4 regions of the Sphingomonas sp. PvP056 genome follow, and region 1 is predicted to be linked to each of the others. Evidence: predicted binding sites of a transcription regulator. Region 1 holds the regulator's gene; each other region holds the start of a gene.
What was found. The regulator LexA, encoded in region 1, represses DNA repair genes until DNA is damaged. The targets are predictions, from matches to a motif close to GTTCCNCNCTTGTTCT.

Region 1 (7,526 bases):
TGCCGTGCGCGACGGCTTGCTGCCCTTCGCCCCCTGCGGATCACCGACCATGCGCCAGCCGTCCTCGACCGTGCTGACCTTGGCCAGCGCCAGATCGATCAGCCCGCTGGCCCCCTCGACCCCGTCGCCAATCACGCCGTCGAGCACCGCGAGATAGCGCTTGCGCACCAGCCCCTGCTCGAACGCCTGTTGCAGCTTGGCGTGCGCCTTGGGGTTGCGCGACAGCAGCAGGCAGCCCGACGTATCGCGGTCAAGCCGGTGGACCGGGACCGGCCAGCGCTTGAACCCGAAGGTCAGCCCGTCGAGGTGGTTTTCGAGGCTCAGCGAACCGTCGCGGGGACGGTCGACCGGGAGCCCGGCGGGCTTGTCGATGACGAGCGCCTCGCCGTCGAGGAAGAGTACATGATTTACCAGCATGCGCGCCTCTTGCCACCGCAAGCCCCGTCATGCCAGTGCCGCCGCGGCACCGGGCAGCGAGAAGACGTGTTTTGCGGAAATTCAAGTCGGCGGTGATCGCCGCAGCGGCGCTCGCGCCGGTTGTCGTCCCGCCCTCCGCAAGTGCGGCTCCGCGCGCGCCCGAACCCGCCGTGCTGGTCGCGGCGGCGGATGGCCGAATGCTCGGGCATTTGCCGTACGGCGATGTTCCGACAGGAGAATTGGTCGCGGTTCCGGCGGGGTTCTCGGTCGGCGCGACCTGTCGCCTCAACCGCGCGGTGCTGCCCGATCTGGAGCGGCTGCGCACCGCCGCCGCCGATACCCCCGGCGTTGGCAACACCCTGCGCGGCATTTCCTGCCATCGCAGCATCGCGCACCAGACCGCGGTTTTCTGTCACGGCGCGCATCACGCGGCGTGCGTCGACGCGATCGACCGGGCCCGCTCGGTCGCGCCGCCGGGCTATAGCGAACATGCCACGGGCTATGCGATCGACTTCGGCCTCCGCCCGACGCGTGCGTGTCCCGACGTCAATTACTGTTTCGCCTCAACCCCCGCGGGGCAATGGCTGCTCGCGCATGCGTCGGACTACGGCTTCGAACTGTCGTTTCCTGCGGGCAACGCACAAGGGGTGACGTGGGAGCCCTGGCACTGGCGCTGGGTCGGAACCGGGCCGGATGTCCCGGGAGCCGCCGCCGCGCGATCGTTGTTCGCGCGGGCACGCAGTACGTTTCCCGCCCGCCCCGCCGCGCGCGACGTCCGGGCGGCCAATGCGGCGGTCGTGCCGGTGCCGGTCGGCAGGCTCGCCCACGCCGCCGTGCCCCTGCCCGACATCAGTCGAGCAAGGGTCCGCCGTCGATAGTGTTTCCCTGCGAAAGCAGGGATCCAGGGTAACGAACGCTGCCGCCCGCAACCCTGGGCTCCTGCTTTCGCAGGAGAACAAGTGGCACTAAACTCCCGAACGACCTCAGAACTTTCCGGCCAACGAGACGCCGATGATGCGCGGATCGTTGTACACGGCGGCGTTGTAATTCTCGATCACGCCCTTGAGGTTCTTCTCGTTGGTCAGGTTCCGCACGAACACCGCGAGTTCGTACTTGTTGTCCGGCGCGACATAGCCCGCCTTGAGGCCGGCCTCGAACGTGCCGTCCGAGGTGAACTCGGCGGTCTTGTACAGCACGAAGCTGGTATACCCCTGCACATTGGCATCGCCCGCCAGGAACAGCGACCCGCCATTGCCAAGCGGCACGTCGTAGCGTGTGGTCCCATTGAACTGATATTTCGGCGCGTTGGGCAATGGGTTGCCGTCGATCTGCGCAAAGGTGTTCGCCCCCACACGGATCGTCGGGTCCTGCACCGTGCAGGTGATCACGCCGCCGAGGATGCAGGCCTGCGCATAGACGCGCGGATCGTTGATCTCGGTGTGGAGCACGCTGCCGCCGAGTCCCAGCGTCAACTGGCGCACCGGACGCCACGTCAGCTCCGCCTCGCCGCCCCACGCCTTCGCCTTGTCCGCGTTGAACAGCACACCGTTGCCGAACGAGTCGTTGCCGTTCAGCTGGATGTCGCTGACTTCATAATAGAAGCCGGTCGCGTTGAAGCGCAGCGTGTTGCCGAACAGGTTCGACTTCACGCCCGCTTCATACGACATGATCGTCTCGGAATTGGCGGTGGTGAAGTCCGCATTGAACACCGCCGACCGGCCCTGGATCGTCGGCCCGCGGAAGCCGCGCGCGACGCGGGCATAGACGCTGACGTTGCGGTCGAACTGGTACAGCGCGCTCGCGTCCCAGCTCGGCTGCGTGTCCGACAGGCGGACGTAGCGACGCCCGGTGTAGCTCGATACGCCCGCCGCATTGGCGTTGGCGACGAGCAGACGGGTCGACTTTGTGTCGTTGGTGACGCGCACGCCGCCGGTCAGCGTCAGCTTCGGCACGATCTCGTAGCTCACCTGCCCGAAGCCGGCGTAGGAGGTGTTGATGTCGCGCAGCAGCACGCGGTTGTTGGGGTTGGGGCGCGTGCCGTTGAGATCGGGCTGCGTCAGGAACACCCCGCGCTGCGCGAATTCGGTGATGTCGCGGGAGTCGAAGTAGATGCCGCCGATCTGCCACTTGAACCGCCCTGTGCCGTCGTCCGACAGCCGGACTTCCTGCGTCAGCTGGTCTAGATCGCGGATCCGGCCCTGGCTCTCGCCATAGAAGCGCGTCCCCGCAAAGTTGGTCGCAGCACCGCCGTCGGTGTCGCCACGGCTGTAGCCCGACGTCGTCTCCCACGCGCTGATCGAGGTGAGCACCACGCCGCCAAAATCGTTCTTGAGGTTCAGCGATCCGCCATAGGTCTTGTACGCCTGCGGGTTGTTCGCCGCCTCGTCGAGCGCGACCGACGCGCGCGGCGCGGCGCTGACGTCGTTCGACCCACGCTTCAGGGCACCGCGATGGAAGATCGTCGAGGTGCCGCTGTAATCGCGCGCATGCGCCGACAACAGGCCGGTGAAGCCGGTGTCGGGCGGGGTCAGCATCAGCTGGACGCGGACGTCGCGCTCATCGAAGCCGCCGAGCTTGTCCTTGCCGCCGACGGTGCCGTCCGCGCTGACGCCGATGTAGGTGTTGTCGACCCAGTTATCGCGGTGCTGGACCAGCCCCGACACGCGGAACGACAGCACGTCCTTGACGATCGGCCCGCCCACGCCAGCGTCGAGCGTCGCGGTATTGTAGCTGCCGTAGGACGCCGACGCGCGGCCGTGGAACTCGTCGGTCGGGCGGTTGGTGTCGAACTTGATGATGCCCGCGGTCGTGTTGCGACCGAACAGCGTCCCCTGCGGGCCGCGCAGCACTTCGACCTGGCGGACGTCGAACACCGGGTTGGACTTGAGCACGACATGCTCAAGCACGACGTCGTCCTGGATGATCGATACCGGCTGCGACGCGCCAAGATAGAAATCGATGTTGCCGAGGCCGCGGATGTAGAAGCGCGGGAAGATGCGCCCGGTGGTGGTCTCGGCGTAAAGGCCGGGCACGCGGTTGGCGAGTTCGAGCACATCGCCGCCGCCGGTCTGGAACGCGCGCAGATCGTCACCGCCGACGACGCCGACCGAGATCGGCACCTTCTGCAAATTCTCGGTGCGGCGCTCGGCGGTCACGACGATGTCGCCCAGGCCCTCCTCGGTTGCGGCAGCACCCACCGTTGCGGTCGCGGTCGCGGCAGGTTCGCTCGCGGTTTGCGCCCAGGCAGCACCTGTCGCGAACAGCGCGGTGCCTGCGGCTCCCGCCAGCAGCAGCGACTTTACGACGGTCTTGTTCACAAATAGTCCCCTTGATCGTACCCGGAGCACCGCAGACCGACATCGCTGCGAACACCCGCGGTGTCGCATCCAGGTCGGTTCGGTCTGAGTGGCAGCGCTTCCCCGTCGGCGGCGCTAGGGACGGATTGTTGCTGATTCATGACAAAGCATGGCCAAACAAGGGCATAAGCTCAGGTCTGCGATCGACTGTTGCCCGGATGCACCACCTCCGCATCGCCATCAGGGGTCGACGCGACCGGACCGGTAACGATAGAGACCAAGCGATGACCGAACGCCCTGCCCTGCTCGCCGTCGACGACGCGCTCACCCGCCTGCACGCCCTTGCACCGAAAATCGCAGCTGAAACTGTCCCGCTGCGCGCCGCCGCGGGGCGCTGGGCGGCGGCGGACGTCGTCGCGCGCCGGACCCAGCCCGCGCGCGACCTGTCCGCGATGGACGGCTATGCGGTTCGCTTCGACGATCTCGGCGGCCCCCTGCGCTTGATCGGCGAAAGCGCCGCGGGGCACCCGTTCGACCACCCGATCGGCGCGGGCGAGACGGTCCGCATCTTCACCGGTGCAGCTCTCCCGCCCGGCGCGGACGCCGTGCTGGTCCAGGAGGAAGCCGCACGGGAGGGGGACGAGGTCCGCCTCGCAGGCGACGGGCCGGTCCGCGGCGGCAACATCCGCCGAGCCGGGATCGACTTCGCGCAGGACCAGACGCTGATCGCGACCGGCGACCGGCTGACCCCGGCGCGGATCGCGCTGGCGGCGAGCGGCGGTTACGGGACGCTCAGCGTCGCGCGGCGGATCCGTGTCGCGATCGTCGCGAGCGGCGACGAACTCACCCTGCCGGGCGCGCCGCTCAGCGACCGGACCTTGCCGGAATCGAACGGCGTCATGCTCGCGGCGATGCTGGCGGACCTGCCCGTCGACGTCGTCGATCTCGGCATCCTGCCCGACCGGCTCGACACGATCACCGAGGCGTTTCGCACCGTCGAAGCCGACATTCTCGTCACCACCGGCGGCGCGTCGGTCGGCGATCACGACCTGATCCGCCCAGCGCTGGCGGCGGCGGGCGGATCGATCGACTTCTGGCGGATCGCACTCCGCCCGGGCAAGCCGATGCTCGCGGGCAAGATCGGCGAGATGCTCGTGCTCGGCCTGCCCGGCAATCCGGTGTCCGCTTATGTTACCGCGGCCATCTTCCTCAAACCCGTGATCGCCGCCATGTCGGGCGCCCGCGAACCGTCGCCGACCGCTTACCCCGCGATCCTCGGCGCACCGCTGCGCGCCAACGACCGCCGTCAGGATTACATGCGCGCCGTCACCCGCGACGGGCGCGTCTATGTTGCCGACAGCCAGGATTCGTCGCTACTCGCGACGCTCGCCTGCGCGGACTGCATGATCGTCCGCGCACCGTTCGCCCCGGCGGCCGATGCGGGCGACTCGGTGGAAATCCTGCCGATCGCTTGACGTCCATCTTTATGTTCCGTATAGGTTCGTCGTCTGTTCCGACGAAAGGGCCCGGAATGCTAACGCGCAAACAGCATGAGTTGATCTGCTTCATCAACGACCGGCTGGAGGAGACGGGAGTCTCGCCCTCGTTCGAGGAAATGAAGGAAGCACTCGATTTGAAATCCAAGTCGGGCGTCCACCGCCTGATCAGTGCGCTGGAAGAACGCGCATTCATCCGCCGCCTGCCCAATCGGGCACGCGCGCTGGAAGTGCTCAAGATGCCCGAACGCGGCACCAACGCCCCGGCCAAGGCAGCACCGGAAACGGCACCGGCCAGCCCGCGCGTCGTCCCACAGCCTGCCAATGACGTGATCGAAATTCCGCTCCATGGCCGGATCGCCGCTGGTGTTCCGATCGAGGCGTTCGAGGGCGCGTCGATGCTGTCGGTGCCGGCTGCACTGCTCGGTGGTGGCGAACATTATGCGCTCGAGGTCGCCGGGGATTCGATGGTCGAGGCTGGCATCCTCGATGGCGACTATGCGCTGATCAAGCGTCAGGAGATCGCGCGCGACGGCGAGATCGTCGTGGCTTTGATCGACGACAGCGAAGCGACGCTCAAGTTCTTCCGCCGTGAAGGGGCGATGGTCCGGCTCGATCCGGCCAACCGCGCCTATGATCCGCAGCGGTACAAGCCTGCTCAGGTCCGCGTGCAGGGCAAGCTGGCCGGGTTGCTGCGCCGCTACGACTGATCATCGGCGGATCGCCGCCGCCCGAAGCGATGTCGACGCGCTGGCTTTGCGCTACGTGGGTCGGGCGGCATGATCCAGGGGTGTGCGTCGCCCGGGTGGCGCACCGTCCGGATGGTCGGTCGACGGCTGGCGAAGGCGGTCAACGCCAGAGCCTGTCGCGGAAAGGTGATCGCCACCCCGCCGGTCCGCGCCAGCAAGCTCCTGTCTAGCCGCAACCAGCGCGGGCGACAGCGACGCGGCAGCCAGCGATCGCTGATCACGATATCTGCGGCAGCACAGGCCCGGACCAGATCTTCGATCGGAACCGCATAGGCGCTCCGCGTCGCCAGCACGGTCCATTGCCGCGTTCCGACGGTTCTCACCGCCATGCACAGATCCCGACTGCACCGCGCATCCCGCTGATCCGACCACAGCACTGGCAAGCCCGCGACGCCGCCGCCCTGCGCCAGCATGTCGGCGGTATAGTCGCCGGTCCTGTCGCGCAGCAGCGCAACGTCACCCGCTCGCGTCCGGATCGCCACATGGCGTCCGTCCCCGGTCACCAGCAGGTCGGGCGCAGGCGTGACGATCGCCCACGCCGCACCGATCACGAACGGCACGATCCCCAGCCGTCGCCAGTGCGTCCGCCACAGCGCGATCCAGATCCCGCCAATCGCCATCGCGGCAAATGCGCCCCCCGGCATCGCGGGCAACGGCGCGACCGAACCGGGGATCGCCGCCGTCGTGCGGGCAATCCACAACAGCAGCTCGAGCGACATCCGCGTCGCCCACCACAAGGGTGCGCCCAACCCGATCGTGTCGAACAACAGCGCCGCTGCCTCCAGCGGCATGATCACGAACGTCGTCAACGGGATCGCACAGATATTGGCGACGGCGCCGTAAATGCCCGCTTTCTGGAAATGATAGAGCGAGATCGGCAGCAGCGCGGCCTCAACAACCAGTCCGGTCAGCAGCAACGCACCGATACTGCGCGCAACACGGTTGAGGCGCGGTTCCTCGCGCGCCGCGACCAGCGCACGGATGCCCGGGTGATCGTTCCACGCGATGATCGCCACGACCGCCGCGAACGAAAGCTGGAAGCTCGGCCCGGCGAGCGATTCCGGGTATAGCAACAACACGACGAGCGCGCCCGCTGCGACCAGGCGCAGCGTCAGCGCCTCCCGCCCCAACGCCAAAGCGATCAGCACGCACAGCGCCGCGACGCACGACCGGATCGTCGGCACCTCCGCCCCGGTCAGCATCGTGTACCCGATCGCGACCAGCGCGCCCGCCGCCCCCGCCACCAATGGCAACCTCCAGCGCAGCGCCAGCCACGGGATCAGCGCCAATAACCGCGTCACGACGATCATCGTCGCCGCAACCGCAGCGGTGATGTGCAACCCGCTGACCGACAGCAGATGCGCCAGCCCGGAACGGCGCATCGCCTCGGTATCGGCGAGCGGGATCGATCCCTGGTCGCCCGTCGCGAGCGCCGCTGCGATGCCCCCCGCCCCGCCGCCACCCGCACGCGCCTGGATATGCCCGGACAGATCCGCGCGCAGCCCGGGAAGGATCGACGGTCGCCCCGGCGCGACGATCGCTACCGGCGCAAAACCTCGACCAGTCGC
Region 2 (7,526 bases), 120 kb from region 1:
AGGATCATCTGATCCTGCGGTCGCTCGATACCTATGCCGACGTACTGCCCAAGACGTTCGATGACGAGCATTTCGCCTTCTACGGCACGCAATTGTCCGGCACGCCCGAGCAGGAAGCCCGCTGGAAGCGCGCGGTCCAGTTCACCACCGGTGCGCTGGATGACGAAGTCAGCAAGCTCTACGTCGCCAAATACTTCCCGCCCGAGACGAAGGCGGCGGCGGACACGCTCGTCAAGAACGTGATCGCGGCGATGGACCGGCGGATCGACAAGCTCGACTGGATGGCACCCGAAACCAAGGTCAAGGCCCACGCCAAGCTCGCGGCTTTCACCCCCAAGATCGGCTATCCATCGCAGTGGAAGGATTATGCCGGGCTGAAGATCGCGGCCGGCGACGCCTATGGCAACATGTGGCGCGCGAACCAGTGGCAGCAGGCGTATAACGTCGGCCATCTCGGCAAGCCGCTCCAGCGCTGGGAATGGGGAATGACCCCGATGGAAGTGAACGCCTATGCCAATTTCGGCATGGTCGAGATCGTCTTCCCCGCGGCGATCCTGCAACCGCCGTTCTTCGATCCCAATGCCGATGATGCGGTCAATTACGGCGGGATCGGCGCGGTGATCGGGCACGAACTGAGCCACCATTTCGATGACCAAGGCGCCAAGTATAACGCCAAGGGCGAGCTCACCGACTGGTGGACGCCTGCGGATGTCGCGGCGTTCAAGGGGCGCACCGATGCGCTGGTCAAGGAATATGACGCGTACGAGCCGCTCCCCGGCGTTCACGTGAAGGGTGCGTTGACACTCGGCGAGAATGTCGCTGATCTGGCGGGGCTGACGGTGGCCTATGATGCCTATCATCACGCGCTCGGCAACCGCCCCGCACCGACGCTGGGCGGGTTCACCGGCGACCAGCGCTTCTATCTCGGCTGGGCGCAGGTCTGGCGGCGCAACTACCGCGAGGCGAACCTCAAGCAGCGACTCGTCACCGATCCGCACAGCCCGTCGGAACAGCGCGCGTGGGTCGTCCGCAACCTCGACCCGTGGTATGCCGCGTTCGATCCGAAAGCGGGACAGAAACTGTACCTGACGCCCGAACAACGCGTACGCATCTGGTAAAGCCGGTGTTACCCTCGCCCCCTCGGCATGACTGCGAAGGGGCGAGGGGAGCCACGCTGGTTCGGTGATCGGCGTGCGACTCCGCTAAAGTCTTGACGCTTCATCTCGAGGCTTCGACACGAGGTCTTATGGCAAGCGTACCGACATCGACCAACGACAAGCCCGCCCGCTTCGCCCTGCTGATCGCGGGCGGGTTCGGTATCGTTGCGGCGATGATCATCCTGTGGGTGGTGGGCAGCATCCCGCTTGCGGCGACCTTCCTGGCGACGACGCTCGTGCTGAGCAGTGCCCTGTTGGTGTTCCGGCACCTGTTCCCGGCGACCACGCTCGTCACGACCGAGCCCGACTGGAGCGTGGCGCGCGCGCTGGCTGAGAGCAGTGCGGATGCGATCGCGGTAACGGATCGGGCGGGTCGCCTGGTCTGCGCAAACGACCGGTACGAAGCGATCTTCCTTGGCTTCCCGACGCCGCCCGGTCTGCCGTTCGACGCGAGCGGTGTCGAGCGGCTGAGCGCAGCGGGACGTGCGGCATGGCGGGACGGCGCAGCGAGTGCGGCACGACTGGTCGTGCATGGCACCGTGCTGACGGCCGACGTCGCGCGCGCAGGCGAGGACGGCAACCTGCTGGTCTGGCGGTTCCGCGGGAACGAGGGCATGGATCTCGCGCGGACGATGGAGACGCTGATTTCCGGACCGACCGGCGACCGGCTGGGCAGCGCGGGAATCATGGCGGCGCTGATCAACCCCGATGGCCGCATCCGGTCTGCCAACCGCGTGCTGCGCGCGCGCGCGATGGGGGAGGGCGACAGCGACATTTTCGGCCGCGACTTTGCGCGCTTCCTGATTACCGATTCGCACGGCATGGCCCGCTTCGAACGCGAAGGCCTTACGAGCAACCCGCTCCGCGTTTTGCAAATCCCGTTCCTCGACGGTGAGGATGCGCCGATGCTGGTCGCGCTGATCGACGAGGAGGATGGCAGCCATCCCGCGATCGGCGAAAGTGCCAGCGCCCACATCAAGAGCCTGGTTTCGCTGATGCCGTTCGGGGTCGCATTGATCGGCGTGGACGGGCGCTTCCTGCAGATGAACGATGCGTTCTCGCGGGCGGCCTCCGTCGATCCGCTCAGCCCGCCGCTGTATCCCGGCGACTTGCTGGTGCGCGAGGACAAGGGCGTGGTGGCGGACGCGATCCGCCGTTTCGCGGGTGGCGCGACGCATACTACGGATCTCGCGGTGCGGCTGAAGGACCATCCGGACGAGCCCGTCGCCCTGTCGATCGCAGGCGCGCGCGGGCTGGGGGAGGCGGCGGTGTTGCTCAGCCTCAAGGACAATAGCGAGGAGACCCGGCTCAAGCGCGAGGTCGCGCAAGCGACCAAGATGCAGGCGGTGGGGCAGCTCGCAGGTGGCGTGGCGCACGATTTCAACAATATTCTGACCGCGATCATCGGGCATTGCGACCTGATGCTGATGCGCCATTCGCCCGGCGACAGCGATTATGACGACATCCAGCAGATCCGCGCCAATTCCAATCGCGCTGCCAGCCTGACCCGGCAGTTGCTTGCCTTCTCGCGCCAGCAGACGCTCCGCCCGCAAGTGCTGCAGTTGCCCGACGTCATCTCCGAAGTGTCGAACCTGCTCAAGCGTCTGCTGGGCGAAACCGTGACGCTGACGGTCAAGCACGGACGCAACCTCAGTCCGGTCCGCGCAGATCCGGGGCAGCTCGAGCAAGTCGTGGTAAACCTTGCGGTCAACGCACGCGACGCGATGATGACACACGACCCGCGCGGGGCGGGAACCTTGTCGATCCAGACCTATGCCGTGACCGCCGCCGATGTCCGCAAGCTCGGGTCGGATATCCTGCCGCCGGCGGACTATTCGGTGCTGGAGATCGGCGATACCGGCGGCGGCATTCCCCCCGAAATCCTACCCAAGATCTTCGAACCGTTTTTCACCACCAAGGAGGTCGGCAAGGGGACAGGACTCGGCCTGTCGACGGTGTACGGCATCGTCAAACAGTCGGGCGGCTACATTTTCGCGGACAACCGCAAGGACATGGGGACACATGGTCCCGGTCGCGCCCCGCACGGGGCGATCTTCACGATCTATTTGCCGGTCTACACCGAGGGTGCGCTGACCGAACCGCCGCCACCGCCCCGCGTCGCCGCGCGCGAGAAGCCGGTGGACCTGTGGGGGACGGGGACGATCCTGCTGGTCGAGGACGAGGATATGGTCCGCGCGGTCGCCGAACGCGCGCTTAGTCGCCAGGGGTACACGGTCCTGACCGCGGAGAATGGCGAGGCTGCGCTAGAGTTGCTTGCGGTAAACCCGCGCCCCGATCTGTTGATTTCGGACGTGATGATGCCGTTGATGGACGGTCCCACGATGGTCCGTCACGCCCGCGCGCAATATCCCGATCTCCCGATTCTCTTCATGTCCGGCTACGCCGAGGAAACGCTGCGCAAGTCGATTAATTTGGATAACGTTTCGTTTCTGGCAAAACCCTTTTCAGTACAGGAGCTTGCAGAGGCGACGCGCGAGGTGTTAGGAACAAAATGAGATAGCGCGGCCCTTCGCGCTGCAGTAGAGGCGGCGGGATGAGTTCTCCACAATCCATTCTCGTCGTTGAGGACGAGCCCCTGATCGCCATGATGATCGAGGATTTCCTCGACGTCCTTGGCAAGTCGCTCGCTGGCAGCGCGGATACCGTTGGGTCCGCGCTCGAACTGGTCGACGCCGGCGGGATCGACGCTGCGATCCTCGATGTCAATCTGCGGGGCGGTGAGAAGAGCTTCCCGATCGCCGAAGCGCTGGCCGCGCGCAACATCCCGTTCGTTTTCGCGACGGGTGGATCACACGACAGCGTCGGCGACGCCTGGGCGGACCGTCCCACACTGCCCAAGCCGTTCACGATGGACGGCGTTGCCAAGGCGCTGGATTCGCTCGGCTGATTGGCCGCGGTGAACCGTCTTCCCTGATTGAGATCACGGAAACAAAGGCGCGAACGCGCTGAACCGTGTGACCCGCCGTTGGTTTCTGCTGCATTATCCTTGCAGAACGGAAACCGACGATGGCCAATCACGAAGACGGAATTTCACGGCGTACGATGGTTGGCGGTGCCGCCTTGGGCATGGCCGCCGCCACCGCGGCAGCACCTGCGTTCGCCAAGCCACAGACTCCGGGGCAGGGCGCCCCCCAGAGCGGGCTGAAGGACCCGCGCACTGCAGGGCCCAAGCCGCCGTTCCAGCGGCAAAGCCAGCCGTGGCCCGGGCTCGCCTCCAAGATGACGCCACGGCCCGATCATGGGGAGACGAGCTACCGTGGATCCGGGCGGCTTGCTGGCCGTAAGGCACTGATCACCGGCGGCGATTCCGGCATGGGTCGTGCGGCGGCGATTGCCTATGCGCGCGAGGGCGCTGACGTCGCGATCAACTATCTTCCCGACGAAGAGGCGGATGCCCGCGAGGTGATCGACCTGATCCGGGCAGCAGGACGCAAGGGCGTTGCGCTGCCGGGTGACCTGCGGAGCGAGGCATTCTGCAAAAAGCTGGTGGGCGATGCGGTCCGGCAGCTGGGTGGCCTGGACATTCTGGTCAACAACGCGGCACGGCAACAGACCCATGCGTCTATCCTGGATATTTCCAGCGAGCAGTTCGATTGGACGATCAAGACCAACATCTACGCGCCATTCTGGACGACCAAAGCCGCGCTTCCGCATCTGCAGCCCGGGTCAGTTATCATCGCAACGACGTCGGAGCAGGCGACCGACCCGTCGAAGGACCTGTATGACTATGCGATGACCAAGGCGGCGACGAGCAACTACGTCCGCAGCCTCGCCAAGCAGCTTGCACCCAAGGGGATCCGCGTCAACGGCGTCGCGCCCGGCCCGATCTGGACACCGCTGCAGGTCTCGGGCGGCGCGACGATGGAGAAGCTCGAGATGTTCGGCGGCGATACGCCCGCCGGGCGGCCCGGTCAGCCGGGAGAACTTGCGGGCATCTATGTACTGCTCGCGGAAAACGGATCGGGCTATACCACGGGTCATGTGTATGGTGCCGCAGGTGGCAACGGTCTTCCCTGACCTGCGGGACTCCGGCGGCGTCTCATGACGTCGTCGGAACACGTCCGGCCGGACCCGAAGCGAACGCCGTTCGCCTCTTGTTCTTAGTGAACAAACATAGTACATAGCCACCATGCATTGAACGCGATGGGCGTTCGGTCTAGCGGGAGGCTTCCAATGGCGGTTTCGTTGAAAGTGATCGACAGCAAAATGGCGGCATCTACGGATAAGGCGAGCGCAGAGCGCGCCAAGGCACTCGAAGCTGCGCTGGCACAGATCGATCGTGCATTCGGCAAGGGCTCGGCGATGAAGCTGGGCTCGAAGCAGACGATGCAGGTCGAGGTGATCTCGACCGGCTCGCTCGGGCTCGACATCGCGCTCGGCGTGGGCGGTCTGCCGCGCGGCCGCGTGATCGAGATCTACGGGCCGGAAAGCTCGGGCAAGACGACGCTTGCGTTGCACGTCATTGCCGAAGCGCAGAAGACGGGGGGCACCGCGGCGTTCGTCGATGCCGAGCATGCGCTCGACCCGGTCTATGCCAAGAAGCTTGGCGTCAACATCGACGAACTGATCGTGTCGCAGCCCGACACGGGCGAGCAGGCGCTTGAGATCGTCGATACGCTGGTGCGATCGAACGCGATTGATGTGCTCGTGGTCGACTCAGTTGCGGCGCTCGTTCCGCGCGCCGAAATCGAGGGCGAGATGGGCGACAGCCACGTCGGCCTACAGGCACGACTGATGTCGCAGTCGCTGCGCAAGTTGACGGGTTCGATCAGCCGTTCGCGGTGCATGGTGATCTTCATCAACCAGCTGCGCATGAAGATCGGCGTGATGTACGGTAACCCCGAAACGACGACGGGCGGCAATGCGCTGAAGTTCTACGCGTCGGTCCGGCTCGACATCCGTCGCACCGGCCAGATCAAGGATCGCGAAGAGATCGTCGGCAACGCCACGCGCGTCAAGGTCGTCAAGAACAAGGTCGCGCCGCCGTTCAAGCAGGTCGAATTCGACATCATGTACGGGCAGGGCGTGTCCAAGATTGGGGAAATCCTCGATCTCGGCGTCAAGGCCGGGCTGGTCGAGAAGTCTGGCGCCTGGTTCTCCTATGACAGTGTTCGCATCGGGCAGGGCCGCGAGAATGCCAAGACCTTCCTCAAGAACAATGTCGAGATGAGCGACCGCCTCGAAAAGGCGATCCGCTCGCGGACCGACAAGGTTGCCGAGGAAATGATGGTCGGGCCGGAAGCTGACGATGACATCGAAGGCGACGACGAGATGTGAGGTTCGCTCCGGCCGCCATCCGGCGGGCGGGGCAGGGAACACGGGGCTAACGCCGTGTTCCTGCAATACGAGACGGCTGATCTTGCCGTCGAACACCCTGGGAGGGCCCGCCAGCAATGGTGGGCCCTTCATGGTTTGGAATGGTAGCCCATCGCCACATTGGGTAAGCTGGTGCGACTTTCCTGCGACCTTCCACCGCTGCGGCGGGACCCGGTCGTACTTGTACGGAGACGTTTATGTCGCTCATCGTCCACCATCTCGAAAACTCCCGCTCGCAGCGGATCCTGTGGCTGCTCGAGGAACTGGGGCTGCCGTATGAGATCGTTCGCTACGAACGCGACAAGGCGACGATGCTCGCGCCGCCCGAACTCAAGAAGGTCCATCCGCTCGGCAAATCGCCCGTGCTGGAGGACCGCGCGGCGGGCCATGTAGTGATCGAGACCGGTGCGATCGTCGATTATATCGTCGAGCTGGCCGATGGCCGCATGGGACCTCCTGCGCACCGCGAAGCCACGCTGCGCTATCGGCAGTATCTGCATTATGCCGAGGGGTCGATGATGCCGCCGCTGTTGTTGCTGCTCGTGCTCAACCGCATTCCGGTACTCGGCAAGACCGCGGCCAAGCGGGTGCAACCGATGATCGACGTCCATCTCGATTATGTCGAAAGCGAGCTCGCCAGCCGTCCATGGTTTGCCGGCGACTCGATCAGCGCGGCCGACGTGATGATGAGCTTCCCGCTCGAGGCGGCGCGCAGCCGTGCGGGGCTGGATGAGTCGCGGCCTGCGACGATCGCATGGCTCGACAAGATCCACGCGCGTCCGGCCTATCAGGCGGCGCTCGCCAAGGGCGGGCCATACGCTTACGCCTGAAACGCTCTGCCTTCCCTGCACAAATGCGGGGAAGGCGGACCGGATGTCAGCGGATCGGCGAATTCGGGTCGAGCCGCATGTCGAGATACTTGTCCACCGACCCCATCAGCTGCGGCATCTCATGTTCGAAGAAATGGTTCGCCTTGGGGATGGTGTCATGGTTGATCGTGATGTGCTTCTGCGTGCGCAGCTTGTCGACGAG
Region 3 (7,526 bases), on a different contig from region 1:
CAGGTCGGCGGTATCCTCGGTCAGCACGCCGGGCGTGTTGGTGACGAGAATGCCGCGTGCCCGCGCGGCTTTCAGCGCGATGTGGTTCACGCCCGCGCCGAAATTAGCGATCAGCTTCAATCGTGGCCCGGCACCCTCGATCAGCGCGGCGTCGATCTCGTCGGTCACGGTCGGGACCAGCACGTCGCAATCGGCCATCGCGGCGGCAAGCTCGGCGCGGGTCAGCGCGGTGGCACCGCGGTGGATGCTCGCGTCGAACAGTTGCTCCATCCGCAGCATCACCGCGTCGGGCAATTCGCGGGTCACCGCCACGCGCGGGTTGGGGACACGTCTCGTCTCTGCCATGCCGCTGGCTTGGCGGAGGGCCTGCGCGGCGTCAACGGGTGTTGAAGCCGCGCGCCAAAACGCGATAAGCGGGGACATGACGCTACGACACCAGAAGATGCCGATCGCGGCGCGGCTTGCGCTGCTGATCGGGGCGACGAGCATGGCCGCGGCAGCGTTCGCGCCCGCGATTGCCGCTATGGCCAACCGCAAGGCGCCGTTCTACGCCTCGGTCGGTGCCAAGAAGGCGCGGATGCGCACGGGGCCGGCGCGATCCTATCCGGTCAGCTGGCTGTACCAGCGCGCCGATCTCCCGGTCAAAGTCGTCGCCGTGTTCGAGCACGGCCAATGGTACAAGGTCGAGGACCCGAGCGGCACGCAGGGGTGGATGATGAGCGGCCTGCTCAGCGAGCGGCGGACCGGGATGATCACCGGGCAGGTCGCCGAATTGCGCGACAGCCCGGATAGCGACGCGCGGATCGTCTGGCGCGCGGCACCGGGGGTGGTTGGACGGCTGAGCAAATGTTCGGGCGGCTGGTGCTATTTCGACGTCCAGGGGCGCGGCGGGTTCGTCGAACAGTTGCGGATGTGGGGTGCGGAAGCGGGCGAAACGCTGCCGTGAAGGGCTGGACGATCCGGCGCGACGATCTGACGCATCCGGACGTGCTCGACCTGCTCGACCTGCACTTACGCGCCGCGTTCGAGAACAGCCCGCCGGGAAGCGTGTTCGCGCTCGATGCGAGCGGGCTGCGCGATCCGTCGGTGACGGTGTGGACCGCGTGGGAGGACGACTTGTTGCTGGGGATGGGCGCGCTCAAGCAGCTCGATCCGGCCTGGGGCGAGGTCAAATCGATGCGCACCGCGCCCGCGCAACTGCGGCGCGGGGTGGCGGGGGTGCTGCTCGATCATCTGGTCGCCGAGGCGCGCGCGCGCGGGTATCGGCGGCTGAGTCTCGAGACGGGCTCCAACGCGCCGTTTGCTGCCGCGCATGCGCTGTATCGGCGGGCCGGTTTCGTGGAGTGCGCGCCGTTCGGGGATTATCACGATACGGTGTTCGCGCAGTATTTTACCAAGGATCTTGCCGCGTCAGCGTAGCTTTGCGGGCGCGGAAGGCGTCCCATCTCTGCCGCCCCGTCGCGCCGGGGGAATTGCGCCTGCTTACAGCCTGCTGACCATCGCTCTTCGCTAAAATCGCGCTGGACGAATCGGAACAGATGGTGAACATAGAGGCCATGACCCAGCCAGATTGCGCCCTGATCGCCCACGCCCTCCTGACCAGCAGCGGCTTCGCCCGAGTCGGATTGACCGCCCCGAGCGAACGCATCCGCGAAGCCGCCGCCGCCGAACTGGCGCGCACGATCGTGTGTGCGCTCGAGGGTTTCCCCGGCGATCGCGACCCGCGCCAGATGGCGCTGCCGCTTTGACGTGGGCAACGTAAGATTCCGCACGCTGTTCGATTTCACGCGGCACCAGATGAACGTCGGCTGCGTCTGCGGATCGTGCGCGCACAAGGGCGTGGTGCACCGCGATCGGTTCGCGCGGTGGTGCTTCCTCAAGCGGTTGAACGCCGCGGTCGACAATCTGCCGGGGTTCCTGCGCTGCTCGCAATGCGGGGGGCGACCGGTGCGGATCCGGCCGACGTTGCTGCCGCCGACGTTTCCGGGCTGGGGCGCGGACGAGGGGGCGTGGAAACGGCTGCAGCGGCGGTTGCGAGGGTGAGGGGGCGAACGGTTTGAATGAATGGCCCCATGCAAATGGAGAGTCGTCCGTCGGCCTTAGAATGAAGAAATGAAGAAATGTTGGGCTCAACTCCTGGTGCAGTCGAGTGCGCACGCAAGTGCTCTGACAGCAGGTGCAATGCGGCGCACCCAGAGTGATTCCTCCGATTTTGCTTTTCCACGAGCTACAACTTGAGATGCAGGGCATCGGCAAGGCTGTGGTTGGGCTGTGCTGGGACCTAGCTACTATGACAGGCTACGCAGAGATGGAGAACCGCGCGCAATAACGCAGGTCGCGTTAGACGAGTCATAAAAGTAGCTGGGCAGGGTAAGGATATGGGGGCAATAGGACGCTCAGATTTGTCTGGTTGCCCTCTCGAAAATCTCTAGCAATTTTTTGCCGCAAGGGATTTGACGCACATTAACCTTGGCCAATTTAGGAGCGGTGGCATGGAACCTATACTCGACGAGATAAGAGCAACCTTTGATTGTGGCATATGGTATCCAGTAGTTGCCTCAGTCTTGATGCTTCCAGATGCCTGTGGTGCCGTGGAGTTTTGGGGGCAAGCGGTGCATTCTCGCAAGCGATACCAGCGATGGTATGATGAGTGGGTTTTGCCACACTTCACCTCGCCGAGAGTGTCGTTCGACGGCGCAGTCGTTTACATCGTAAGAAATGCAATGATCCACGAGAGCACTGGGTTTACCAGAGGCGAGCATGGCTTTGACCGCGTGATTTTCACCCCACCAGATAAAAGCGGGGTGACAGCAGAATTCTGCATTTCTCGAAATCCGGCCGGTCTTCAAGAAACCGCGTTTATAGTCACCATTGGCGGACTCATGGGCGCTGTGGAAACTGGCGTTCGTAATTGGCTCGCCGACGTTCGTAGTGATCCGGACAAGCGCCGAGCAGAGGCGTTAGATAAGCTAATTCAGGCGCGGCGCGACGGACAGCCTCCGCATTTTGTCGGGATGGCAACTGTGTCTTAGTCGAGCAACCTCGCTTTGCTCTTGCGCCAGCTAATACAAAAGTCGTGAACTCGAAATACTTGTTTTTAAGTGGTTACGGGATTTTAGTCGATCCTCCCGGCTCTACCATTCATCTCGTTGTCCCGCCCCACCGCCCAGCAACAAACTCCGTAACCTCCGCCCGCAACTCGTCATCCTCCGGCGTCCCGCCGCCGAACCCGCCATGCGGCATCGCCTCGAACACATGCAGCTCGGCCGCCACCCCAGCGCGGCGCAGCGCCCGGTGCAGCCGGACGGTGGTCGACAGGAACAGGTCGCGCGTGCCCGATTGCAGGAAGGTCGGCGGCAGTCCGCCAAGTTCCCCGAACAGCGGCGACACCAAAGGATCACGCAGGTCGGTGCCGTTCGCATACAGCAGGTTGGTCGCGGCGAGGGACCCCGGCAGCACGACGTCGAGCAGCCGGTTGACCGCGAAACTGTCGCCGGATTCGGTCAGGTCCGCTTGCGGCGACAGCAGCACCAGCCCGGCGGGCGTCGGCAAGCCTTCGGCACGTGCGCGCAGCAGCATCGCCACCGCGAGATTGCCGCCCGCCGAGCGTCCCCCGATCACCACGTCGGCGGGGGCGTGGTGCGCGAGGACGTGGGCGTAGGTTGCGACGCAATCGTCGAGCGCGGCGGGGAAGGGGTGTTCGGGGGGCGTGCGATAATCGACGCCGTAGCAGCGCACCTGATGCTGGTCAGCGTGCATCCGCGCGCCGGTGCGGCACGCGCCGCCCCCGCCGAAGACGAGCGCGCCGCCGTGCAGGTCGATATAGGCGCGCCTGGCGTCGAATGCGCCCTCGGGCGTCGCGACATGCACTCGCGCCGCGCCGACCGTGATCGTCTCGACGGTCGAGCGCAGGCTCCCGGCGATTCCCTCCATCGCGACCGCATAGCCCGCGTCGGCGGCGGTCTTGAGGTCCGCCCAGGCGGCATGGTCCGCCGGGTCGGGCAGGACGTGAAGCGCGTTGAGCGGCACCCCGTCGGCGCGCACTGCGCGTTCCAGCATCGCGCGCGCCTCGGGCGAGATCGAGCGCGGGGCCGGAACCGTGCGCGCGGGGAGCGCGACGCCGTGGGGGGTGTTCTCGGTTACGCCATCAACTCCACCGCGACCGCGGTCGCTTCGCCGCCGCCGATGCACAGCGATGCAAGCCCACGCTTGCCGCCGCGCGTCTCCAGCGCCGACAGCAACGTCGCGAGGATCCGCGCGCCGCTCGCGCCGATCGGGTGGCCGAGCGCGCAGGCGCCGCCATGCACGTTGATCCGGTCGTGCGCGATGTCGAGGTCGCGCATCGCGATCATCGCGACGACCGCGAAGGCTTCGTTGACTTCGAACAGGTCGACGTCGCCCGCCGACCAGCCCGCGCGTTCGAGTGTCTTGCGCATCGCGAACACCGGTGCGGTGGTGAACAGCGACGGCGCATGTGCGTGCGCGCCATGCGCGACGATCCGCGCGAGCGGGGTGAGGCCGAACTTCTCCGCGACCGACGCGCGCGTCATCACCAGCGCGGCGGCCCCGTCCGAGATCGACGAGGCGTTGGCCGCGGTGATCGTGCCGTCCTTCGAGAAAGCGGGCTTGAGCGTCGGGATCTTGGCGACGTCGCCCTTGGCGGGTTGCTCGTCGAGGCTGACCGTGGTCGGCCCCTTGCGCCCGGCGATCTCGACGGGGACGATCTCGCGGTCGAACGCGCCCGAGCTCTGCGCGCGCTGCGCCCGGTGGAGCGATTCGATCGCGTAATCGTCCATCTGGGCGCGGGTGAACTGGTACGCCGCGGCGCTGTCCTCGGCGAAATTGCCCATCAGCTTGCCGGGCTCATACGCATCCTCGAGCCCGTCGAGGAACATATGGTCTTTCAACACATCATGCCCGATCCGCGCGCCGCCACGGTGGCGCATCGAGAGATAGGGCGCGTTGGTCATACTCTCCATGCCCCCTGCGACGATCAGGTCGGCCGAGCCCGCCGCGAGCGCATCCGCCGCGAGGATCGCCGCCTGCATCCCCGATCCGCACATCTTGTTGATCGTGGTCGCCTCGACATGGTCGGGCAGCCCCGCCTTGAGCGCGGCCTGGCGCGCAGGCGCCTGGCCGAGCCCGGCGGGCAGCACGCAGCCCATGTAGATCCGCTCGATCGCCGATCCGGCAAGCCCCGCGCGCTCGACCGCGCCGCCGACCGCGGTCGCGCCGAGCTCGGTCGCGCTCGCGCCGGCCAGCGCGCCCTGGAACGACCCCATCGGGGTGCGCGCGTAGGAGACGATGACCACTGGGTCGGCGGAAGGACGGGTGGCCATGTTTATCAAACCTCTGATGGGAATTTGCTGGGTGCGATCTAGGGCCGACATTGCCGATTTACAAACTATAGGTCGGGTGGAGCGGGCCGCGAAAGGCCCGGGAAATCGAGGCGAACCGCATGGATGAGTGGATCTGGCCGGTCCTGCTGGGCGGGCTCGGCGCGATCTTCGGGAGCTTTATCGCAACGGTCGTGGTGCGCTGGCCCGAGGGGCGATCGGTGCTGCGCGGGCGATCGGCGTGCGACGGATGCGGGGTGGTGCTCGCCCCGCGCGATCTGGTGCCGCTGGTGAGCGCGCTGGTGGCGCGGGGGCGGTGCCGCCGTTGCGGGGCGGCGATCGATCCGCGGCATTGGCAGATCGAGGCGATGGCGCTGCTGATCGGCGTCGCGGCTGGGCTGGCGGTGCCGGGGCCGGTCGGGATTGCGGGGGCGGTGTTCGGCTGGCTGTTGCTGACGCTCGGCGCGCTCGACGTGGTGGCGTTCTGGCTGCCCGACGTACTGACGGTGACGCTGGCGGTGGGCGGGCTGGTGACGGGGGTGCTCGGGGTGTCGCCTCCGCTCGATGACCGGCTGATCGGCGGGGTGGTCGGGTTCGTCGCCTTGTGGGCGGTGGGGGCGGGGTACAAGCTTCTGCGCGGGCGGGTCGGACTCGGCGGGGGCGATCCCAAGCTGCTGGGGGCGATCGGGCTGTGGCTGGGGTGGCGGATGTTGCCGACGGTGGTGTTGTTTGCCGCGCTCGTCGGGCTCGGGATCGCGGTGGTCGGGGCGCTGCGCGGACGGGCCACGACGCTCACCGACCGGATGCCGTTCGGCGCGCTGCTCGCGATCGCGGCTTACCCGGCGTGGCTGATGCTGGTAGGGATGACGTCATGAATGCGCTTCCGATCCTTGCGGCCCTGGTGCTCGCCGCGACCCAGCAGGCCGCCCCGAAAGAGGCCCCACCGCCCGCGCCTGTCGTGCCATCGGTCGACGGCCTGCCGATCGGGTCGATCCCGCGGCAGGAGCTGCCGCGCAAGGGGTGCGCGGCGTATCTGTGGACCGCGAGCGGGACGCGTGCGCTGGTCGCGATGGCCACGGGGGGCGGGGGCACCGATCCCGCGCGGTTGCGGCTGTCGATCGCGGGGAAGATCACCGATCTGGACCGCACCGGGCAACTGGGCGCGATCACCCTCGGCTTCCCCGAAACCACGACCTATGCGGGTGGGGGCGCGACGATCAAGCTGACGCTGGGGATCGAGCCGCGCAGCTCGATCACCGACGGCGGGGCGGTGCCGGAGGGCATCCTCCAGCTCGACCGGACGGGACAGGATAGCGTGGTCATCCCGGTGGCGGGGTTGATCGGCTGTACGTAAAGGGAAGACGGGGATGACACTCGACCAGACGCTCCAGGCACAACGGCTCGCGTTCAATAGCGAATTGCCCGTTTCGCTGACGGCCCGCAAAGACCGGTTGAAGCGCGCCGCGGCGATGATCGCGGACAATGCCGATGCCTTTTGTGACGCGCTGAGCGAGGATTTCGGGCACCGTAGCCGCGAGCAGTCGATGCTGACCGATGTCGCGGCGTCGATCGCGCCGATCCGCCACGCGCTGCGCTCGCTCGATGGCTGGGCGAAGCGCGACAAGCGCGCGGTGCAATTTCCGCTCGGGTTACTCGGGGCGCGGGCGTGGGTCGAGTATCAGCCGAAGGGCGTGGTTGGCGTGATCGCGCCGTGGAATTTCCCGGTCAATCTGGTGATGGGGCCGATCGCGGGGATCTTCGCGGCGGGGAACCGCGCGATGGTCAAGACGAGCGAGTTCACCCCGCGCACTGCCGCGCTGTTCGAGGCGGTGAGCGCGAAATACTTCGCGCCCGACGAACTCGCGTTCTTCAGTGGCGGGCCGGAGGTGGGGAAGGCGTTTTCGGAACTGGCGTTCGACCATCTGATCTTTACCGGCGCTACCGGGATCGGGCGGCACATCCTCCATGCGGCGGCGGACAATCTGACGCCGGTGACGCTCGAACTCGGCGGCAAGTCGCCGGTGCTGATCGGCCAGAACGCCGACATAGCGCGCGCGACCGAGCGCGTGGCGATCGGCAAGATGCTCAACGCCGGGCAGATCTGCCTCGCACCCGATTACATGCTGGTGCCTGAGGCGCAGGAGCAGGCGGTGGTCGACGGATTGAAGGCGGCGGTCTCGGCGATGTATC
Region 4 (7,526 bases), on a different contig from region 1:
TGCTGCGCTGGGAACATCCGACGCGCGGGTTGGTCAGCCCTGCCGAATTCGTCCCCGTGGCGGAGGATTGCGGGTTGATCGAGAGCATCGGCGAATGGGTGCTGCGCACTGCGTGCACCGAGGCAGCAGGCTGGCCGGGCGACGTTCGCGTCGCGGTCAACGTCTCGCCGATTCAGTTCGCCAATCCGATCCTGCCGTCGCTCGTCACCTCGGCGCTCGCGAAATCCGGGATCGCGCCGCACCGGCTCGAACTCGAAATTACCGAAGGCGTCTTCCTCGACGAGAGCGCAGCGTCCGAACAGATGTTCAAGACGCTGAAAGGCTGTGGGGTGCGGCTCGCGCTCGACGATTTCGGGACGGGTTATTCGTCGCTCGGCTATCTGAAGAAAGCGCCGTTCGACAAGATCAAGATCGACCAGAGCTTCGTCAAGGGCGCGACGATCGCGGGCAATCGCAATGCCGCAATTATCCGTGCGATCGTCTCGCTGGCGGATGCGCTCGGCATGGATACGACCGCGGAAGGAGTCGAGAATCGCGACGAGATCACGCTGATCCGCGACCTCGGATGCAGCCACATCCAGGGGTATGTCTATGGCAAGCCGACGCGCGCTGCGGATGTTTTGCTGCAATTGAAGGTCGGCGGCGGGATGGCGACCGCGAGCGGCTATCAGATCACGCGCAACCCGCGCACCGCGATGCTGCGCAACGCGCGGCTGCAGGCGGGCGGGGCGAGCGGCGACGTGCGAATCCGCAACATCTCGTCGACGGGCGTGATGGTCGAGGGGATCGAGATTGACGCAAGCGCGGTCGATCTCGACGTGCTGATCGAACTGGTCGAGGACCAGATGTTCCCCGCCAAATTGCGCTGGGCGGCGGACGGACGCGCTGGGCTCGAATTTGCCGAGATGTTCAACCTCGAACGCCTCGCCGCGCCGAGCGTCCCCAATGTCGCGCGCAAGGCGGGATAGCAAACCGGGTCAAGGCATCAGGGCAGAAGGCCGCGCGGACACGTCCGCGCGGCCTTTCGTGTTTATGCGGCGGTGTTGCCGGTTGCCGCGGGGGCGGCCGCAGGAGCCGCGACCGGCGCGCTGCCGGTGGTGGCAGCCGGTGCCGTCGTCCCGGCGGCGGCGGGCGGTGGCGGCGGGGGGGCCATGCCGGCGCCGTCCGGACCATCGGGGCCGTCAGGACCGCCAGGGCCACCGGGTCCGCCCGGACCGCCGGGTCCACCAGGGCCATGCGGACCACCACGCCCGCCACGCGGCGGCATCGGGCGGAGCGCGGTCACCTTGCCGTCAGCGCCGACGAGGAACGACGCGTGGAACATCCCGCGGCCGTACCGGCCCTGGATGCTCACCGTCTGCCCGACGCCGATCAGGCTGGTGCCGTCGGTCTGGCGTCCACCCTCGACCAGCGCGCGCCCGCTACCGTCGGACAGGATGAACATCGGCCCGTAGATTTCGGCGACCTTGCCGCGCACGGTGACGACGTTGCCGGTGTCGCTGAGCGAGCGGATCGCGACGGGCTTGATCGGGGCCATTTCGACCGACGGTGCGGTCATCTGCGCGACGGTCGCGCCGCCGCCGACGCCGACCGCGAGCAAGGCTGCCGCGATCAGCGCGCCGCGGGTCGAAATCTTGCGGCGCGAGGGAGTGGTTGTGTCTTCGGTCATCGGTAAGCTCCTTGGTTGGTATGCAGCCTTTTACCGAGTCGTGCCCCCGGCCCACTGAACCTTGCGGTTCAGTTTGGGTTTAGATCGGCAAGTTAGCCGGATTATTGCCGCGGCATCCCGCCCCGCCGCCGCGAACGAAAGAGCCGCCTTATGCGTATCCTGCTGGTCGAGGACGACGCCGCGCTGGCCGAGGCGACCGCCAAAGCATTGCGTGCCGAACATTTCGCGGTGGATGTCGCCGCGAATGGCGAGGACGGCGCGCATCTCGGCGATACCGAAAGCTATGACGCGGCGGTGCTCGACCTCGGATTGCCGCGCAAATCGGGGATCACCGTGCTCGAGGAATGGCGCGCCGCCGGACGCGCGTTGCCCGTGCTGATCCTCACCGCACGCGATGGCTGGTCAGAAAAGGTCGCAGGGTTTCGCGCAGGCGCGGATGATTATCTGACCAAGCCGTTCCGGATCGAGGAACTCGTCATGCGGCTGCGCGCGCTGGTACGGCGCTCGGCAGGGCATGCGGCAGCGCGAATCGTGTGTGGGCCGATCACGTTCGATGCGCAGACCGGGCAGGTCGAGCGCGACGGGCTTCCGCTGCGCCTCACCGCGCTCGAATGGCGCGTGCTGTCGACGCTGATGCTGCGCAAGGGTGTGGTGGTTGAGCGGCTCGACCTGATGGAGCATATCTACGAGGGCGATGCGGATCCCGATTCGAACTCGCTCGAGGTGATCGTCGGGCGGTTGCGCAAGAAGATCGGCGCGGACCTGATCGAGACGGTGCGCGGCCGCGGGTATCGGATCATCGCGGCATGAGGAGCGTGGCATGGCTTCCCACCCTCCGTCAGGCTGAACTCGTTTCAGCATCTACCCCGCAACAATGGCGGACAGCCGGTGTGGCACGGTGGATCCTGAAACCAGTTCAGGGTGACGCCGGATATGGTGGAAACGCCGCCCCGCCCGCCCGCCTCGGCCGGGCAGCCGCATGACGCTCCTCCCGCGCTCGCTCTACGGTCGCCTGCTCGTGACCGCGCTACTCACCACGCTTGCCGCGCTCGCGTTCGCCGCCTTCGCGATCGGCGCGGTGCTCGACCGGTTCGTGATGCACGGGCTGGACGAGCGGCTCGATGCGCAGATCGCGATCCTTGCGCAGGCGGTCCGTCCCGACGGCAGTGTTGATCGCAATCGCGTCATTCTCGCCGCACCTTATGACGACGCCGCGAACGGATGGGGATGGCGGATCGATGCGGGGGGCCGGACCATCGCATCCCCCGCCTCGCCCGATCTGGACGCGATGCGCACGCCGTGGACCGCGCTTCCTCCACCGCCGATCGAGGATCGGGCGCTGCGGCATGGCCCCGGGGACCGCACCCGCGCACTCGACTGGCAGGACGCGCGCGGCGCACGGCATGCGCGCAGCCTGACGCTCGCCACCCCTGCGGGTCAGGTCCGCATCACCGCCGCCGCGCCGCGTGCGATCGTCGATCGCCCGTTGCGCGCGGCGATGGCACCACTGCTCGGCTCGCTGCTGCTGCTGGGTCTCGCGCTGGGCATCGCGACGCTGGTGCAGTTGCGCGTGGGCCTCGCGCCGCTTGGACGGATGCGCACGGCATTGGCAGCGGTGCGCGGTGGTCGCGCCACCGCCATCCCCGACGACCAGCCGCGTGAACTTGCCCCGCTGGCAACCGAAATCAACGCGCTGCTCGCCGAAAATGCCGCTGCACTCGCCAACGCGCGCGGGCATGTCGCGAATCTCGCGCACGGCCTCAAGACCCCGCTCGCGACACTCGCGCTGTCGGTCCGCCCACTCGACCCGGACGGCACGCTCGGCGCACAGATCGCGCGGATCGATCAGGCGGTACGCCATCACCTCGGTCGCGCCCGCGCTGCCACCCCGGGCGTGGCCTCGCGCGTCGCGACTCCGCTCGCCCCAGTCGTGGAAGATCTGGCCGACGCACTTGCGCGGATCCACGCAGAGCGGGGCATTGCTGCCGATATCGCGATCGACCCGGCGCTCGCGGTCGCGGTCGACCGGCAGGATCTCGACGAGCTGGTCGGCAATCTGCTCGACAATGCATGGTGCTGGGCCGCCACCCGAATCGCGGTCAGTGCGACCCGCAGCGCGGACGACCGATTCGCCGTGCTAACGATCGCGGACGACGGCCCCGGTATACCCGAATCGACTCGCGCCGCCGCGCTTTCTGCGGGGCAACGGCTCGACGAACGCGGCGATGGGCACGGCTTTGGCCTGTCGATCGCGACCGAACTGGCGAATCTGTACGGCGGCACCCTGATGCTCGATACGGCATCGCTTGGGGGGCTGGCGGTCCATGTCACCTTGCCGGTCGGCTTTGCCGGCCCGACGTGAAATAAATGTCACGTTCCCGGTTCGGCCTCTTGCCTTTCCGCAACCCCAGCTTTGACCGCGCGTCGCGCGCGCTGCACCCGGCCGCCGCTCCGTCAGAAGGCGTGGAAGTGCGACGAACCGAGTCTTGTATCTGTCATTTATGATATTGCCTGTTGGCCGATATGGGCACAATCTGTAGGGGTCAGGTTCGGGAGCGAGCGCAACAACTGGTAGAGTGAACCGCACGACCCCATATCGTGCGGACGATGGATCAGCGGCTCGCAAGCGGTCGCGATTGCATTTTGGTCTCGCCGATCGCTTCCGAAATGCTAGCTAGGGAGCCTGTCTCCCGAATCGAACAAAGATTGAACGAGTCGGGAACATGATGGCGTGACTGCCGCGTGTTCGCGAACCGGACCGAGGGGCGAGACAATGGATTTTCGGGATACCGAGGAAGTGAAGACGGATATGGCAACCGACATGATCGAGGCGCTCGCGGCAAGCGTTCAGGCTCCCCAGGAAACGGATCGCAACGGCGCGGATCGCAAGCTTGCGGCGCGCGGGGATTCCAAGGAAGTCCACGTCCAGCTGTACCCGGTCGAGGTCGACCATTCGCGCGATGCGCTGCTGACCGATTTCGGCAAGGAAACGTTGCGCGACCGCTACCTGCTCCCGGGCGAGACGTTCCAGGACCTGTTCGTCCGCGTGGCGTCGGCCTACGCCGATAACGAAGCGCATGCGCAGCGGCTCTACGGCTATATCTCGCGCCTCTGGTTCATGCCCGCGACGCCGGTGCTGTCGAACGGCGGCACCGGGCGCGGCCTGCCGATCTCGTGCTTCCTCAATTCGGTCCCCGACAGCCTCGGCGGGATCGTCGACACGTGGAACGAGAACGTCTGGCTCGCGTCGCGCGGCGGCGGGATCGGCACCTATTGGGGCAACGTCCGCGGGATCGGCGAGCCGGTCGGCCTCAACGGCAAGACCTCGGGGATCATTCCCTTCGTCCGCGTGATGGATTCGCTCACGCTCGCGATCAGCCAGGGCTCGCTGCGCCGTGGTTCGGCCGCCTGCTATCTCGACGTGTCGCACCCGGAGATCGAGGAATTCCTCGAGATCCGTAAACCCTCGGGCGATTTCAACCGCAAGGCGCTCAACCTCCACCACGGCGTGCTGATCACCGACGCGTTCATGGAAGCGGTCCGCGAGGGCAGCGAATGGACTTTGGTCAGCCCCAAGGACGGCTCGGCGCGCGCGACGGTCGACGCGCGCTCGCTGTTCCAGAAGCTGGTCGAGACGCGGCTTGCCACTGGCGAGCCGTACATCGTCTTCGCGGATCACGTGAACAAGGGCATGCCGCGCCACCACCGCGAGCTCGGGCTCAAGGTGTCGACGTCCAACCTGTGCAGTGAGATCACGCTGCCGACGGGCACCGACCATCTCGGTAACGAGCGCACCGCGGTGTGCTGCCTGTCCTCGCTCAACCTCGAGACGTGGGACCAGTGGAAGGACGAGAAGGGCTTCATCGAGGACGTTATGCGCTTCCTCGACAATGTCCTGCAGGACTTTATCGACCGCGCCGAACCCGGCATGGAACGCGCCGCTTATTCCGCGATGCGCGAGCGGTCGGTCGGCCTGGGCGTGATGGGCTATCACTCGTTCCTCCAGGCACGCGGTCTGGCGTTCGAGGGCGCGATGGCGAAGTCGTGGAATCTGCGCATGTTCAAGCACATCAAGGCGCAGGTCGACGAAGCGTCGATGCACCTCGCGGTCGAGCGCGGGCCCTGCCCGGATGCGGCGGATCGCGGCGTGATGGAGCGGTTCAGCTGCAAGATGGCGATCGCGCCGACCGCGTCGATCAGCATCATCTGCGGCGGCACCTCGGCGTGCATCGAGCCGATCCCGGCGAACATCTACACGCACAAGACGCTCAGCGGCTCGTTCTCGATCAAGAATCCGTATCTGGAAAAGCTGCTGATCGCCAAGTCGAAGAATTCGGACGCGATCTGGAACTCGATCCTCGAACAGGGTGGGTCGGTCCAGCATCTCGAGTTCCTCGATGTCGAGGAAAAGGACTGCTTCAAGACTAGCTTCGAGATCGACCAGCGCTGGCTGCTCGAGCTCCAGGCGGACCGCACGCCCTATATCGACCAGTCGACCTCGCTCAACCTGTTCATCCCTGCTGACGTCGAGAAGTGGGACCTGTTGATGCTCCACTTCCGCGCATGGGAACTGGGGATCAAGTCGCTCTATTACCTCCGCTCCAAGTCGGTGCAGCGGGCAGGGTTCGCCGGCGGCGTTGAGAACGACAACACGATCGAGAAGCCGCAATACGAGTTCGAGACGACCGATTACGACGAGTGTCTCGCCTGCCAGTGATGCGCATTGCTTCCGACGCCGTCCTTTTGGCGGCGTCGGGAGTGTAATTCCCGCGGTGCCGCTTCAGGCCGCCCGCGCCAGACGCAGCACCATTTCGTCCTCGGACACGATCTCGATCGCGTAGCCGTCCCGGCGCAGCGCATCGGCGCGTTTGTGGTCGGCATGCGCGGTCACATAGCGTCCGAACGGCTGGTCGTTGCCGATGACCAGCTTCGTCGTGGTCACGCCGACCGACGCGACGATGCGCGCGCCCGCAGCGGCCAGGCTCTGCGCGAGCGCCCCGTCGCGCGGGGCGCCTAGGATGGCGACTCGCTCCCCCTTCAACGGGCCCGCCGACGCAGCCTTGGGTGCCGCTCCGCCGCGCGTCCGATAGGGGGCCAGCCAACCGGCCAGATCGATCCCGGTATGCTCGATCGCGCGCACGATCACCATGCCCGCCGCGCGCGCATCGCTGAGCGCGTCGTGATGCTTGTGGCGAACCCCCAAAAACTTGCTCAGTACGTTGAGCCGATGGCTCGGCAATTCGGGCCACGCGCGTCTGGCGACGCGGACACTGTCGAGCCACGTCGTCTCGATCGTCGTCCGGTCATGCACCCGGCACGCCGCGCCGAGCGCCCCCTTGTCGAAATTCGAGTGCGCGACGGTGATGCGTCCGGCGAGATGCGCGTCGATCGTGGCGTGGACCGCGGCGAACGTCGGCGCGCCGATGACGTGGTCGCTGGTGAGCCCGTGAATCCGCGTGTTGAACGACGAAAAACGGTCGAGCGGATCGATCAGCGTCTCATATTCGAAGACCTCGACCCCGTCCCGGAACCCGACGATCCCGATCTGGCAGATGCTGCTGACGCTTGAGCACGCCGTCTCGACGTCGACGACGACGAAGTCAGGCGCAGCGACGACCGGGGGCGTCGACGGAAGTGGAACACGCGGCGGCAGGATCGAATGCATGGTACGGAACATAATGGGTCCCGCAAGCAAGCGCACCCTCGATTACGGGGCCGCGACCACGCCCGCGGTAGAATGCTGGCAGGTCTGCGCCGACCCGGCTAATGTCACGACATACGAAACCCGTTGGGAACCTACCATCGCTACCGAACACAGGCATGACGAACACTTCCTGGCGGGCGGCGGCGAGATGGG

Region 2: recA (recombinase RecA) is a predicted target of LexA. The motif match lies at 5,264-5,279, and genes of this name have one in related genera.
Region 3: ABIC17_RS12305 (DUF6771 family protein) is a predicted target of LexA. The motif match lies at 1,532-1,547, and genes of this name have one in related genera.
Region 4: ABIC17_RS15180 (ribonucleoside-diphosphate reductase subunit alpha) is a predicted target of LexA. The motif match lies at 4,377-4,392, and genes of this name have one in related genera.

Annotation. Positions count from the first base shown of each region.
Region 1 is NZ_JBEPST010000002.1:601,652-609,177, reverse strand. It holds gene ABIC17_RS07095 (RluA family pseudouridine synthase) at 1-417, opposite strand, end outside; gene ABIC17_RS07090 (M15 family metallopeptidase) at 489-1,295, shown strand; gene ABIC17_RS07085 (TonB-dependent receptor) at 1,401-3,734, opposite strand; gene ABIC17_RS07080 (molybdopterin molybdotransferase MoeA) at 3,998-5,188, shown strand; gene lexA (transcriptional repressor LexA) at 5,245-5,919, shown strand; gene ABIC17_RS07070 (ComEC/Rec2 family competence protein) at 5,910-7,526, opposite strand, start outside.
Region 2 is NZ_JBEPST010000002.1:478,829-486,354, forward strand. It holds gene ABIC17_RS06500 (M13 family metallopeptidase) at 1-1,118, shown strand, start outside; gene ABIC17_RS06505 (response regulator) at 1,247-3,673, shown strand; gene ABIC17_RS06510 (response regulator) at 3,712-4,065, shown strand; gene ABIC17_RS06515 (SDR family oxidoreductase) at 4,185-5,195, shown strand; gene recA (recombinase RecA) at 5,352-6,455, shown strand; gene ABIC17_RS06525 (glutathione S-transferase family protein) at 6,692-7,324, shown strand; gene ABIC17_RS06530 (alpha/beta hydrolase) at 7,371-7,526, opposite strand, start outside.
Region 3 is NZ_JBEPST010000004.1:373,053-380,578, forward strand. It holds gene ABIC17_RS12290 (2-hydroxyacid dehydrogenase) at 1-345, opposite strand, end outside; gene ABIC17_RS12295 (SH3 domain-containing protein) at 443-946, shown strand; gene ABIC17_RS12300 (GNAT family N-acetyltransferase) at 943-1,419, shown strand; gene ABIC17_RS12305 (DUF6771 family protein) at 1,557-1,748, shown strand; gene ABIC17_RS12310 (hypothetical protein) at 1,750-2,043, shown strand; gene ABIC17_RS12315 (hypothetical protein) at 2,493-3,032, shown strand; gene ABIC17_RS12320 (alpha/beta hydrolase) at 3,142-4,059, opposite strand; gene ABIC17_RS12325 (acetyl-CoA C-acyltransferase) at 4,140-5,339, opposite strand; gene ABIC17_RS12330 (prepilin peptidase) at 5,459-6,211, shown strand; gene ABIC17_RS12335 (hypothetical protein) at 6,208-6,690, shown strand; gene ABIC17_RS12340 (coniferyl aldehyde dehydrogenase) at 6,704-7,526, shown strand, end outside.
Region 4 is NZ_JBEPST010000006.1:176,898-184,423, forward strand. It holds gene ABIC17_RS15160 (putative bifunctional diguanylate cyclase/phosphodiesterase) at 1-968, shown strand, start outside; gene ABIC17_RS15165 (hypothetical protein) at 1,031-1,669, opposite strand; gene ABIC17_RS15170 (response regulator) at 1,820-2,479, shown strand; gene ABIC17_RS15175 (sensor histidine kinase) at 2,649-4,031, shown strand; gene ABIC17_RS15180 (ribonucleoside-diphosphate reductase subunit alpha) at 4,443-6,386, shown strand; gene ABIC17_RS15185 (exonuclease domain-containing protein) at 6,450-7,346, opposite strand; gene ABIC17_RS15190 (hybrid sensor histidine kinase/response regulator) at 7,333-7,526, shown strand, end outside.